One region of the Pseudonocardia charpentierae genome, then DNA from elsewhere that is predicted to be linked to it. Evidence: riboswitches for the same ligand, from Rfam matches in the RefSeq annotation. Region 1 holds a riboswitch; the other holds the start of a gene.
The links. A riboswitch is a leader RNA that binds a small molecule or an ion and turns the genes downstream of it on or off. The one in region 1 is predicted to bind thiamine pyrophosphate.
Positions count from the first base shown of each region.

Region 2: it holds a riboswitch for thiamine pyrophosphate, as region 1 does, so the genes downstream of both, RM445_RS11640 (ABC transporter substrate-binding protein) here and thiO (glycine oxidase ThiO) in region 1, are expected to answer to the same signal.

Region 1 is NZ_JAVREJ010000009.1:121,522-127,911, forward strand. Features, by position in the region: gene RM445_RS14745 (ATP-binding protein) at 1-626, opposite strand, end outside; gene RM445_RS14750 (DUF3159 domain-containing protein) at 785-1,504, shown strand; gene RM445_RS14755 (hypothetical protein) at 1,584-2,813, shown strand; gene thiE (thiamine phosphate synthase) at 2,893-3,561, opposite strand; TPP riboswitch at 3,724-3,831, shown strand; gene thiO (glycine oxidase ThiO) at 3,820-4,962, shown strand; gene thiS (sulfur carrier protein ThiS) at 4,966-5,166, shown strand; gene thiG (thiazole synthase) at 5,187-6,026, shown strand; gene RM445_RS14780 (MDR family MFS transporter) at 6,149-6,390, opposite strand, start outside.
Region 2 is NZ_JAVREJ010000006.1:201,637-208,026, forward strand. Features, by position in the region: gene RM445_RS11620 (hypothetical protein) at 1-1,055, shown strand, start outside; gene RM445_RS11625 (L-rhamnose mutarotase) at 1,063-1,407, opposite strand; gene RM445_RS11630 (ABC transporter ATP-binding protein) at 1,421-2,167, opposite strand; gene RM445_RS11635 (ABC transporter permease) at 2,149-3,081, opposite strand; gene RM445_RS11640 (ABC transporter substrate-binding protein) at 3,078-4,112, opposite strand; TPP riboswitch at 4,117-4,205, opposite strand; gene RM445_RS11645 (hypothetical protein) at 4,180-4,959, opposite strand; gene RM445_RS11650 (hypothetical protein) at 5,057-5,527, shown strand; gene RM445_RS11655 (hypothetical protein) at 5,672-5,899, shown strand; gene RM445_RS11660 (ROK family protein) at 6,017-6,390, opposite strand, start outside.

The DNA.
Region 1 (6,390 bases):
GGCGCGGCCGCGAGACGGCGGGCGGCGTGCGCCGGGGCGTCGTCGCGTGCGGAGCAGGCCAGCAGGACGGGGGAGCCCGCGGCGGCGCTCGCGAGGTGCTCGACGAGCGCGAGGGTGTCGTCGTCGGCCCAGTGCAGGTCCTCGAGGCGCAGTACGCAGCCGGGCGCGTCGCCGAGCGCGAGGCGCAGCAGCCGCAGCAGACCCTCGGCGAGGACGACCACGGGATCCACGCTGATCTGCGGGTCGATCCCGGCGTCGGGCTCGGCCCAGCTGGGCAGCAGCCGGGCGAGCGCGGCGCGGTAGGGGCGCAACGTGGGGTCGTGGGCGCGCGCGGGGTCGTCGAGGAGACCGATCACGGCTCCGGCGACGGCCCGGAAGGTCCCGCCACCCTGCACCGCCCGCCCGGACAGCACGGGCAGCCCGCGCTCGGCGGCGCGCGCGGCGACGTCGTCGAGCAGGCGCGTCTTCCCGATCCCGGCCTCGCCGGCGACGAGCAGCGCGCCGCCGCGACCGGCGGCGACCGCGTCGACGAGCCCCCGCGCGGTCGCGAGCTCGGCGGCCCGACCGACGAGGACCGGGCTACGCGGTACGCGCCCGCGGACGGTCGTGCCGGCGGCGGCGTCCACGACTTCAGTACAGCGCCTCCCGAACACGCTTGGAAGTGCGGCTACCACCACGACCTGCGTGCGCACGGACGCAGAACTCGAGTTGGCGGCAGGGGACGTGGCGGTGGTCATCACGTCCGGTGCCTGCATCCGTCGTAGGCATAGGGCACCCTTGGTTCATGTCCTCGCGGCGCCCCGACCCGGCGCCCCCGGGTGCCGGGCCGTCTCTGGGGGAGATCCTCGGCGGCCGCGGCGGCGCCCTCGACGCCTCGGCCGCGCCCGCGGCGTTCGTGGCGGGGTTCGGGATCGCGCAGGCGGCGGGCAGCCCGTCGGCCCTGCTGTGGGGCGGTGGCGCCGCGCTCGGGGTCGGGGTCGTCGTGTGTGCGATCCGGCTCGCCCGCGGCAGGCGGCCCGCCGCGGGGCTGGCCGGGCTGCTCGGGGTGGCGGTCGCGGTGCTCGTCGCCCTCTACACCGGGCGGGCGGTCGACTTCTTCCTGCTGCAGATCGTCTCCAACGCCGCGAGCGCCCTGGCCTGGTCGGTGTCGATCGCCGTGCGCTGGCCGCTGCTCGGCCTGGTCGTCGGGGCCGCGCTGGGCCAGCGGACGCGCTGGCGCCGCGATCCGGACCTGCTGCGCGGCTACCGGCGCGCGAGCTGGGTCTGGGTGGGGCAGTACCTGCTGCGGCTCGCCGTCTTCATCCCGCTCTACCTCGCCGGCGCCGTCTACGCGCTCGGGATCGCCCGGGTCGCACTGACGTGGCCGCTGGTGATGGCGTGCATCGCGCTGTCGTGGCCGGTGCTGCGGCGCGCGCTCCCGCCGGGGCATCCCGGGCTGCTCCACCCCCGGGCCGCCTCGACCGGTGAGGGACCGCCGTACAGTGGGTCCGGTCACGAAGCGTGATCATCTGGATCGGGCCGGGAGGTACGGACGTTCCAGGAAGGAAGAGCTGAAGACCTCACCCAGGAACGTGCAAGGAGCCATGCCCCAGCAGCCACCGCCGCAGAACCCGCAGCCGGACAGGCCGACACCGCCGCCCACGCCCACGCCCACTTCCGAGTCCACGGGAGCGAACCCGCAGTCGACTGGGCGCTCGACCCCACCCGGCGGTACGTCGGGACCCTGGGGATACGGGCCGCAGAACGGTTACACCGCGGGCCCGCCGCCGGCGAACGGCCGGGCGACCGCACCCGGCGGCTACGGACCTGCGGCGGCTCCGGGCGCAGCGGCACGCGGCTCCGGCTACCCGCCTCCGGCCCCGGGCTACGGCCCGGGTGCGCCGCCGCCGGGCTATCCGGCGGGCTATCAGCCCGGCGCGCCGCGGCCGACCCAGGCGTTCGCCCCTCCGGCAGCCACGCCCGCCGGCAGCACGGCTGCGACGGCGACAGCCGCCACCAAGGCCGAGCAGAAGCAGCGCGACCTCACCGTCAACAAGGTCATCGCCGGTGCCGGCGCCGCGGCCACCAGCGCCGTGCTGGGATCGTTCTTCGGGGCGATGGGCACGGTCACCGGCGCGGCGCTGGGATCGGTGTTCAGCGCCATCGTGACCTCGGCGATGCAGCACTCGCTGGACAAGACGCGCGACACGGTGAAGGCCCGCATCAAGATCCCCGGCGGGGGCACGGTGAAGGTGGAGAGCACGACCGAGGTGCCCGCTCCGAGTGCCGCCGGCGACAGTCCTTCGACCCGGGTGTTCGTCACGCCCGGTGACCAGCCGACCCAGGTCATCTCGGCCGTACCCGCAATCGACGCCGGGCCGCCGAAGTCGCGGCGGCGCCTGCTGCTGATGGCCGGTTTCACCGTCGTGGTGTTCGCGATCGGCATGCTGGCGATCACCGGCATCGAGCTGGTCAAGGGCTCACCGCTGAACACGAGCAGCTCGACCTCGCAGCGCTCGGGGACGTCGCTCGGTTCGGTGCTCGGCGACTCGCGGGGTGCGGGCACGGAGACCTCGTCGGAGAAGGCGACGACGTCGGAGACCGAGTCCGCGGATCCGACGACGGAGGCGACCAGCACGGAGGAGCCGACGGAGGAAGACGGCAGCGGCGGGTTGGGCACGGGCTTCGGCGCCGACGAGGACGCGCCGACGACGACGCGCGCCACCCGCGTGACGCCGACCCCCACCCCGGAACCGCAGGGTGGTGCGGACACCGGGAGCGACCAGGGGAGCCAGGGCGACGGCGGGGCAGCCGCGCCCGACGACCAGCAGTAACCAGTCACGCGGAACGTGAGCGAGGGTGGCTTCCCGTACGTCGGAAGCCACCCTCGCCGCGTCTGGGTCGACGGAGACGTCAGGTGCGCAGCCGGGCGGCCAGCGCCGCGGCCGCTACGCGCGGGTCGTCCGCCTCGGTGATCGCCCGCACGACGACCACCCGCTCGGCCCCCGCCGCCAGCACCTCGCCGAGCCGGTCGCCGTCGATCCCGCCGATCGCGAACCACGGCCGCGCAGGCGCCCGGCCCGCCACGGTGCGCACCAGGTCCAGTCCCGGGGCGGGCCGGCCCGGCTTCGTCGGGGTCGGCCAGCAGGGGCCGGCGCAGAAGTAGTCGACGCCCGGTTCGTCGGCGGCAGCGGCGGTCTCGGCGGCGCTGTGCGCGGAGCGCCCGATGATCACCTCGTCGCCGACCACCTTCCGCGCCCACTCCACCGGCAGGTCGTCCTGGCCGAGGTGCAGCACGTCCGCGCCCGAGGCCAGCGCGACGTCGGCGCGGTCGTTCACGGCGAGCAGCGCGCCGTGCCGGGCGCAGGCCTGCGCCAACACCTCCAGCGCCGCCAGCTCGTCGCGCGCCTCCAATGGCCCGTCGGGGCCCTTCTCGCGGAGCTGGATGATGTCGACGCCGCCGGCGAGCGCCGCGTCGGCGAACTCGGCGAGATCGCCGCGTCGGCGGCGGGCGTCGGTGCAGAGGTAGAGCCGCGCGTCGGCGAGGCGGGAACGCAGGGAGTCGGCGTCGAGTCCGGGCACGACGGTCGAGGCTAGTCGCCGGGCCGCTCGGCCGGTCGTGCGCCGCGTCACGGAGTCAGCATGGTGGCTTTGCTGCGGTCGGAGTGCAGCAAAGCCACCATGCTGCAATCCCCCCGCCCCGCGCGCAGGGCCCGCGGACGCCCACTGGCGTAGGGTGCTCTACAGGTGACGCACGGGAGCCCCGACCGGGGGCTGAGAGGGGATCAGCCGATCCCGACCGTCGAACCTGATCCGGGTCATGCCGGCGCAGGGAGCGCGATGAGAGAGCAGAACGCAGAGTTGCTGGTGCTGGGCGCCGGCGTCATCGGCCTGAGCTGTGCCTGGCGGGCCGCGCAGCAGGGTCTGCGCGTCACGGTCCTCGACCCGGCGCCCGCGTCCGGGGCCTCGTGGGTCGCCGGCGGCATGCTCGCCCCCGTCACCGAGGCCTGGCCCGGCGAGGAGGAGCTGCTGGCGCTCGGCGTCGAGTCGGTCGGCCGCTGGCCCGCCTTCGCCGCGGAGCTCACCGAAGCCGCCGGACGCCCCGCCGGGCTGCGCACGGACGGTACTGTCGTCGCCGCCACCGGCTCGGGTGACCGCGCCGAGCTGGACGCCGTGGCGGCGCACCTCGCCCGGCTGGGGCGCCCGGTCGAGCGGCTGACCGGGCGGGAGCTCCGCAGACTGGAGCCCGGGCTCGGGCCGGAGGTGCGCGGCGGGTTGTCCGTGCCCGACGATCTCGCCGTCGACAACCGGCTCCTGCTCGCGGCGCTGCGGGCGGCCGGCGAGCGGGCAGGGGTGGTGTTCGCCGCGACCGGTGCGGCCGGCGTGCTCGACGACGGCGCGCGCGTGGTCGGCGTGCGGGGGACGGACGGCACCGAGTGGGCGGCGCCCACGGTCCTCGTGGCTGCGGGCGCCCACTCGGCCGAGCTGCATCCGGCGCTGCACGGGCTGGTCCGGCCGGTGAAGGGTGAGATCCTGCGGCTGGCGCTGCGGCCCGGTGCCTTCCCGATGCCGCGGCGCACGGTCCGCGCGCTGGTCGACGGGCGGCCCGTCTACCTCGTGCCCCGCGCCGACGAGCTCGTGGTCGGCGCCACCCAGACCGAGGTCGGCTTCGACACCACGGTCACCGTCGGCGGGATCCGCGACCTGCTGCGCGACGCCGAGCGCATCCTCCCCGGGATCGCCGAGTACGCCCTCGTCGAGTCGGCGGCCGGGCTCCGACCGGGCAGCCCGGACAACCTGCCGCTGATCGGCAGGCTCGGGCCCGAGGGTCTGCTGGTCGCCACCGGCCACCACCGCAACGGGATGCTGCTCGCCCCGGTCACCGCGGACGCCGTCGCGGCCCTGCTGCGTGGCGAGCCCGTGCCCGGCCCGGTCGGTGTCGCCGACCCCGCCCGCTTCGTACCGGCAGCTCCGAGGAGGTAGCGCGTGGTCGTCTGGATCAACGGGGAACGGCGCGAGTTCGCGCCGGACGCGCGGGTGCTCGATGCGCTCGGCGCACTGGGCCTGCCACAGAAGGGGGTGGCCGTGGCGGTGGACGGCGAGGTCGTGCCGAAGGCGCAGTGGGCGGGCACGGCGCTCGTCGACGGCGCGCGCGTGGAGGTCCTGACCGCGGTGCAGGGAGGTTAGCCAGAATGAGATCAGGTGCGATGACGATCACCGAGCAGACAGGCCAGGGCAGGGTCCAGGACACTGTGCACGGCGTTCCTGTGCAGGAAGAGGTGGGGGCCGAGCCGGACGTGCTGGTCGTAGCCGGTCGCCCGATCGCCTCGCGGCTCATCATGGGCACCGGTGGCGCGGCGAACCTGGAGATCCTCGAGCGGGCCCTGATCGCGTCCGGCACGGCGCTGACGACCGTGGCGATGCGCCGCGTGGACGCCGCGACCGGCACAGGCGTGCTCGAGCTGCTGAACCGCCTCGAGATCGAGGTGCTGCCGAACACCGCGGGCTGCCGGACGGCGGCCGAGGCGGTGCTCACGGCCCGGCTCGCCCGTGAGGCGCTGGAGACCGACCTGGTCAAGCTCGAGGTGGTCGCGGACGAACGCACGCTGCTGCCCGACCCGATCGAGTTGCTGGACGCGGCGGAGCAACTCGTCGACGACGGGTTCACCGTGCTGCCCTACACGAACGACGACCCGGTGCTGGCCCGGAAGCTGGAGCAGGTGGGGTGCGCGGCCGTGATGCCCCTGGGCGCGCCGATCGGCACCGGGCTGGGCATCCGCAACCCGCACAACATCGCCATGATCGTCGAGCAGGCGGGCGTCCCTGTGGTGCTCGACGCCGGGATCGGCACCGCGTCCGAGGCGGCTCAGGCGATGGAGCTGGGCTGCGACGCCGTTCTGCTGGCCACGGCGGTGACCCGCGCGGGCGACCCGGAGCTCATGGCGCGGGCGATGCGGCTCGCGGTGGAGGCGGGGCGGGCAGCCCGGGGCGCGGGCCGGATCCCGAAGCGGTACTGGGCGCAGGCGTCGTCGCCCGACCTGGACTGAACGCAGGCATACGTACGAGCGGCCCGCTCGTCGCAACCTATCCGACGAACGGGCCGCTCGTTCTTCCACCGCGCTGACGGCCGCCCTGCACACCCCCCGGGCGCTACGGCCGTCGTTACCGGTCACCCCCGGGAGGCGACCCCGTCGGTCACCCGCCGCGCGAGCAGACCGTCGATCTGCTGCTGGCCGAACCCGGCCGCGCGCAGCCGGTCCACCGACGAGGCCAGCCGGCCGCGGGCATCGGCCAGGTCGTTCGCGGCGCGCTCGACCTCGTCGAGGGCGATGAGCGCCTCCTGCGACCGGGGCTGTGCGGTGTCATGCACCCCGGCGCCGTCGGCCCCGGAGTCGGCGGGCGCGGCGTGGC
Region 2 (6,390 bases), on a different contig from region 1:
CGTCCGTGACCGTCGTGCTGATCGGCGTCGTCGTCGTGCCGCCCGCGCTCGCGCTCCTCACCCTGAGCGGCCCGGCCTTCCACGCCGTCGGCCCCTTCCTCGCCACTCCGGTGCTGCTCACCGCCACGGCGCTGTTCCTGTACCCCTCGACGGCGCAGTGGGCGGTGTGGTTCGGCGCCTCGGCCGAGGTCGGCACGTTCCTCGCAGTGCTGGCCACGGCGGTGATCGGCCTCGCAGGCGCCGGGCACCTGGTGCGGAGTGCGCGGCAGTACGCCCGCAAGCGTGCGGGCGACCAGACGGTGACCATCTCCCAGTGGTGGCTCTTCGCCACCGCCTGGCACTGCGTCGTGCTGGTCCCGTCGGGGGTCCGCGCGGCGCTCGCGGTCTGGACGGCCCACCTGGTGTTCCGGCTCGTGCTGGCCGCCGCGATGCGCCTGCGGCCCCGCCCGGTCGACCCGCCCCACCGGCTGCTGCTCCTGCGCACGCCCGGCGCCCGGCGGTACAGCGGAACCCTCCTGAACCGGCTCGGCGCGTACTGGAGCCACGTCGGCACCATCTCGACGATCGCCACGACGGACGTCGCGTACGCCGCACTCGAGCCCCGCGAGTTCCTCGACCTGCTCCGCGGCCGGCCCGCCCGCCCGGTCATGGAGAACGCCGGGGAGCTGCGCAAGCGGGTCGTCGAACTCGACCAGGATCCCGACCCCGACGGGGGGTACCGGGTCAACCAGCTGTTCTGCCACGACGACCTGTGGCGCGAGGCGCTGCAGGAACTGGTGCGCCGCAGCGACTGCATCCTGGTGGACCTGCGCGGCTTCACCCGCGGGCACGAGCGGGTCACCGCCGACATCACGCAGCTCACGCAACTGGTACCACTGAGCCGCATCCTGGTGCTCGTCGACGACGACACCGACCAGTACTTCCTGCGCAGCACCGTCGACCGGGCCCACACCGGGGCGGGTGGGTCGCTGCGGCTGATGCGGTCGCGCGGCAGGCACCTCGACACCGCGACGGTGGTGGAGCAGCTCGCCGCGGGAAGCGCGCGGACGGCCTGACGGCCGGTCAGCCGCGCGGAGGCGTGCGGAGCTGGTCTTCCAGGTAGAAGACCTCCTCCAGCAGCAGGAAGCCCTCGTCCGCCCGGCCTTCGAGGTCGACGAAGAAGGGGGCCATCTCCGCCTGCCAGCGGGCGTTCACAGCCGTCGCCGCCATGCCGGCCTGCGCCGCCTGCAGGTCGTCGGCCTCGACGTAGCCGATCAGGAGGCCGTCGTCGCGCAGGAAAAGCGAGTAGTTGCCCCAGCCGGTGTCGCGCAGCGCGGCCAGCATCTCGGGCCACACGGCCCGGTGGCGGGCCTTGTACTCGTCCAGCCGCTCGGGTCGGACCTGGAGCTGGAAGCAGTAGCGGGCCATTTCTCTCCGTCCGTCAGCGCACGAGGGCGCCGAGCAGTTCGGCCTCGGCGCGCGCGAAGACCGGGTCGGTGATCGTCGAGAGGTCGCGGGGCCGCGGCAGCTCGACGCTCACCTCCTGGCGCACGCTCGTCGGGCGGGGGCCGAGGACGACGACCCGGTCGGCGAGGAAGACCGCCTCCCGGATGTCGTGGGTGACCAGGACGACCGTCCAGTCGAACCGGGCCCGCACGCCCGAGAGCCACAGCTGCAGGTCGGCGCGGGTCAGCGCGTCCAGGGCACCGAACGGCTCGTCGAGCAGCAGCACCGGTCGCTCCTGGACGACGGTGCGCAGCAGCGCGGCGCGCTGCCGCATCCCGCCCGACAGCTCCCCCGGCCGCGCCCCCTCGAACCCGGCCAGCCCGAACTCGACGAACAGCGGCCGGGCCCGCTCGCGCGCCTCCCGGCGGCGCATGCCGGCGACCTCCAGCCCGAGGGTGGTGTTGTCGAGCACCGTGCGCCAGGGGAAGAGGAGGTCCTGCTGCGGCATGTAGGCGAAGGCGTCGGTGCGGCCGCTGACGTCGATGCCGTCGACGAGCACGCGGCCCCCGTCGGGCGGCTCGAGCCCGGCGACGACGTCGAACAACGTGCTCTTCCCGCAGCCGCTCGGCCCGACGACGGCGACGAACTCGCCGTGGCCGACCTCGAAGGAGACGTCGTCGAGCACGGGCAGGTCGCCGTAGGCCTTGGTCAGGCCGTCGAGGGTCAGGCGCGCCGGTGCCACGGGATCACCAGGCGCTCGACGACGAAGGTGAGGGCGAACAGCGTCACCGACAACACGGCGGTGACGACGACCGCGGCGAGGACGAGGTCGGTGCGGAACGAGTTCTTCTGCAGGCTCATGTAGATGCCCAGGCCGGCCGTCGCACCGACGTACTCGGCGAAGATCGCCCCGGTCACGGCGTAGGTGATGCCGATCCGCAGCGCGGTGAAGAACGACGGCATGGCCTGGGGCAATCGAACCAGCCGGAACCGCTGCCAGCGCGACGCACCCATGCTGCGCAGGAGGTTCGTGGCGGCGGGCGGCGTCGAGGCGAAGCCTTCGATCAGCCCGACGGCCACCGGGAAGAACGTCACGAGGGCGATCACCACGACCTTGGGCAGCAACCCGAAGCCGAACCAGATGATCAGCAGCGGGGCGATCGCGATGATCGGCAGGGTCTGCGAGGCGACCAGGAGCGGGGTCAGGGCGCGCCGCAGCCACGGCGAGAAGTCGATCGCGATCGCGACGGCCCAGCCGATGGCCAGCGACACCGCGAATCCGACGGCGGTGACCTGCAGCGTCGGGAGGGTGTTCGCCCAGATCTGCTCGCGAGCGGCCCACCCCTGCTCGGCGACGCGCAGCGGGGAGGGCAGCACCTGCGGGCGCACCCCGGATGCGGTGACGAACCACTGCCAGGCGATCAGCCCGACGGCGACGAGGACGAGGGACGGCAGGACGGCGGCGAGGGCGCGGCGGACGCCCCGGGCGCCGACGGCGGGCGGTTCCGCCGGGCGCCGGGGGACGTCAGCATGGTGGCTTTGCTGCGGTCGGAGTGCAGCAAAGCCACCATGCTGCGGTCCGCGAAGCGCACCGGGCTCCACCACGGAGCCCCGTGAGGAGCTGTCCGGCGCCTGGACCGTGCGCGGCTCCGTCACGGCGCCGCCAGGTACTCGTCGGTGAACCACGTCGCGAAGTCCGGCCTCGTCGTCAACGACTTGCCGTCCGGCCCGACCAGCGTGCCGGTGTCGTACAGGAAGCCCGAGAACCCGGACCACTTGTCGAGGGTCTGCGTCCCGACCGCGCCCGACTCGTCGCGCAGGTAGCGCTCGCTGAACATCTGCTGGCTGCGGCTCACCAGTTCGGGCTCGGTGAACGCCCCCGGGTTCGCCTTCTCCAGGAGCTCGGCGGCCTTCGCCGGGTCGTCCGCGGCGAACTCGTACCCGCGCTGCGCGGCCTGCACGAACGCCCGCGCCTGGTCCGGGTGCGCGTGCAGCCAGGCGCCGTTGCCGATGAGCAGCACGTTGTAGGAATCGGGGAAGCCGTAGTCGGTGTAGTCGAAGGTCTTGAGCGGCTGCCCGCGCAGCTGCGCCTCGATGGCCTCCCACGTCACGAACGGCTCGGTGAAGTCGACCTGCCCGGCGTAGAGCGCCTCGTACGCCGCGGTGCCGAGCACCACGTTCTGGAACTGCCCGGCACCGCCCGCGTCCTTGATCACGGCCTGCATCTTCGGCACCTCGTACGCGGCGCCGAAGCCGCCGTAGATCTTGCCATCGAGGTCCTTGGGGCTCGTGATGTCGGCCCGGTCGGCGCGCACCGCGATCTGGGACGTCCAGTGCTGCGCGATCGCCATCACCGAGACGGCGTCGACCCCGCTCGCCTTCGCGTAGGTGAACGAGTCCTGGAAGCTGATCCCGAACTCGGCCGCCCCGGAGCCGACCAGCGTGTCCGGCGGGGTGTTGTTGTAGGGCACGAACTCGACGTCCAGCCCGGCCTGGCTGAACCAGCCCTCCTGCTGCGCGACGTAGAGGCCGGTGTGGTTCGTGTTGGGGGTCCAGTCGAGCGCGATCCGGATCGGGGTGCGCTCCCCGGCGGGCGGGCCCGACGCCGGAGCGCCGCCCGTGCCGCAAGCCGCGAGGACGAGGGTGACGACCAGGATCAGTGCAAAGCGGATGGGCGCGACGGCCACGTGTCCTCCCTACGCCGGTGCGAACCGGATCAGGTGATAACGGTCGACGGCCGGACCTGCCGCCCTCTCAGCCTCGGCGCGAGGCTCCCGTGGGTCGGGCCGACCCTATCCCGCGACCGGGCGCCCTCACCACCGGACGCAGGACGTCCGGTGCACCGCGGCCGCGCCGCGACCCCGTGTACGCGGCGAGCCGCACCTTCGCGAGCGCCCGCACCGGCCGCAGTCGGGGGTGCGCGTGGACGACGGGGTCGAACGTCACGGGGTCGGCGCCGTGGGGGCCGTCGTCCACGGCGCCGTCGGGCATCGGCAGGTCGAGCAGCAGACGCCCGATCGGCGCCCACGGGGCGCCGGCACGCTTCTCCATCATCGCGAACACCAGCGGCTCCTGCCGCACGGCCTCGCGCGCGACCTGCGGGTCGGCGCCGTGCGCCCGGCCCGGCTGCTGCGGCCACAGCCCCAACGTCACCCGCTCGCCGTCGGCCCGGTACGGCAGGAGCGTGCTGTACGGCCGGGTGCACCAGCCCGACGCCGGGGCCAACAGCGCGCCGGTGCACCGGTGCCGGCCGACGGTGGAGTACAGCAGGTCGACCGGACCGTCGGGCAGGTCGGTCAGCCGCACGGCGAGGCCGAGCAGGTCCGGGAGGCGGCCCCGCGTGCCGGCGCCCTTCGACACGCGGACGAGCGCCGGGTGGATCGTCGCGCCGAGCACGGCGACGGTGGGCGAAGCCGGGGCGTCGAGTTCCACCCGGCCGGCGAACAGGGCACCGGACGGGTGGACGCCACGAGCAGCACGCAGGCGGGCGAGAGCGGTGAAGGCGGCCTCGACGGCGGAGAGGAGAGCGGGCACGCCGGGCGATGTTCCCCGGCGTCGATGTCGACAACCCGACTGTGACGCGCGCCGGGATCCGGCAGGCTGTGCCCGACCCGACGAGCGGAGGAGACACATGCACGACGACGGCGGTCAGGTGCAGAAGGACCACGGGGACGACGTCACCGGTGTCGAGGGGACCGTGGCGGTCGCGGGCAGCGCGGACGTGGGCGGCAGCGTCGCCGTCGCCGGAAGCACCGCGGTGACCCGCGGCGTGGCCGTCTCCGGCAGCGTGGCCGTCGCGGGCAGCGCCGGCGTGACCGGCAGCGTCGCGGTCGCCGGCTCCGCGGCGGTCGCCGGCAGCGTCGCCGTCTCCGGCAGCGTGGCCGTCGCGGGCAGCGCCGGCGTGACCGGCAGCGCCGGAATCGCGGGATCCGTGCTGAGCCTGCTCTCGGTGGCGCTGGTCATGTGCGTGGGCTGCCTCGGCTGCGTCGGCTGCCGCCGGTGCGTGCTCTGCATCGGCTGCGTCGACTGCGAGGGCTGCGTGCTGTGCATCGGCTGCGTCGGCCTGAAGCGCGGAGTCCGTCAGGTGCGCGTCACGGCGTGACCTCGGGGTAGGGCTGGCACCACCTGAGGTGTGCGGGATCACACCCCCGGGCCCGGGGGGCAGCGGTATGGGTCCGCCGATGAGTTCGGCGCACTCTTGGAGTCACAAGGACAGCCCACCGCGGTTCCCGGAAGGAGACCTCCAATGTCCGTCACCACCCTCCCCTCCCTGACCAACCGGGACCGTTCCGTCCTGCGCGCCGTCGCTGCCGGTCGCTGCGGATGCCCCGGACCAAGCTCGCTGACCGTCGACGGCATGGCGCTCGCCGACCAGTTCGCCGGGCTCCGGCTGGTGGACGCCGGCCTGATCACGGCGACGGCCGGCTCCGTCGCCCTCACCGACTCGGGCCGCGCCCTGCTGACGGCAGCGTGACGCCCCGAGTTGATCTCAATGCCGTCCCCCTGAACCCCGCCACTCCCGCGGTGACCGAACGCGGCGTTCGCTCGATCCAGTGGAGCGAACGCCGCTTTCGCTCGTTCCGGGCCGCGCTCACACCGCCGCGAGCACCTGCTCGAACGCCAGCTCCGCCGCTCCCACCAGCTTCGCGTCGCGCCCCAGCGGCGAGGTCTCGATCCGCGTCCCCCCGACCGCCCGGCTCACCAGGCTCCGCCGGTGCACCGCCGTCCGGACGCGGTCGACGACCCACGGCGGCAGCGCCGTGAACAGGTCGCCGAGCACCACGAGCTCCGGCGCCATCATGTTCACCACGGTCACCAGCCCGGTCGCCAGCCACTCCGCGAACTCGTCGAGCGGCCCCGCCACCGGCGCCGTCGCCAGCGACCGCAGCTCGGCGACCAGCACCCCGCGGGTCGTCCCCTCCGGCAGGCCCAACGCCCGGCACAGCGCCGGCTCCCCCACCTCGG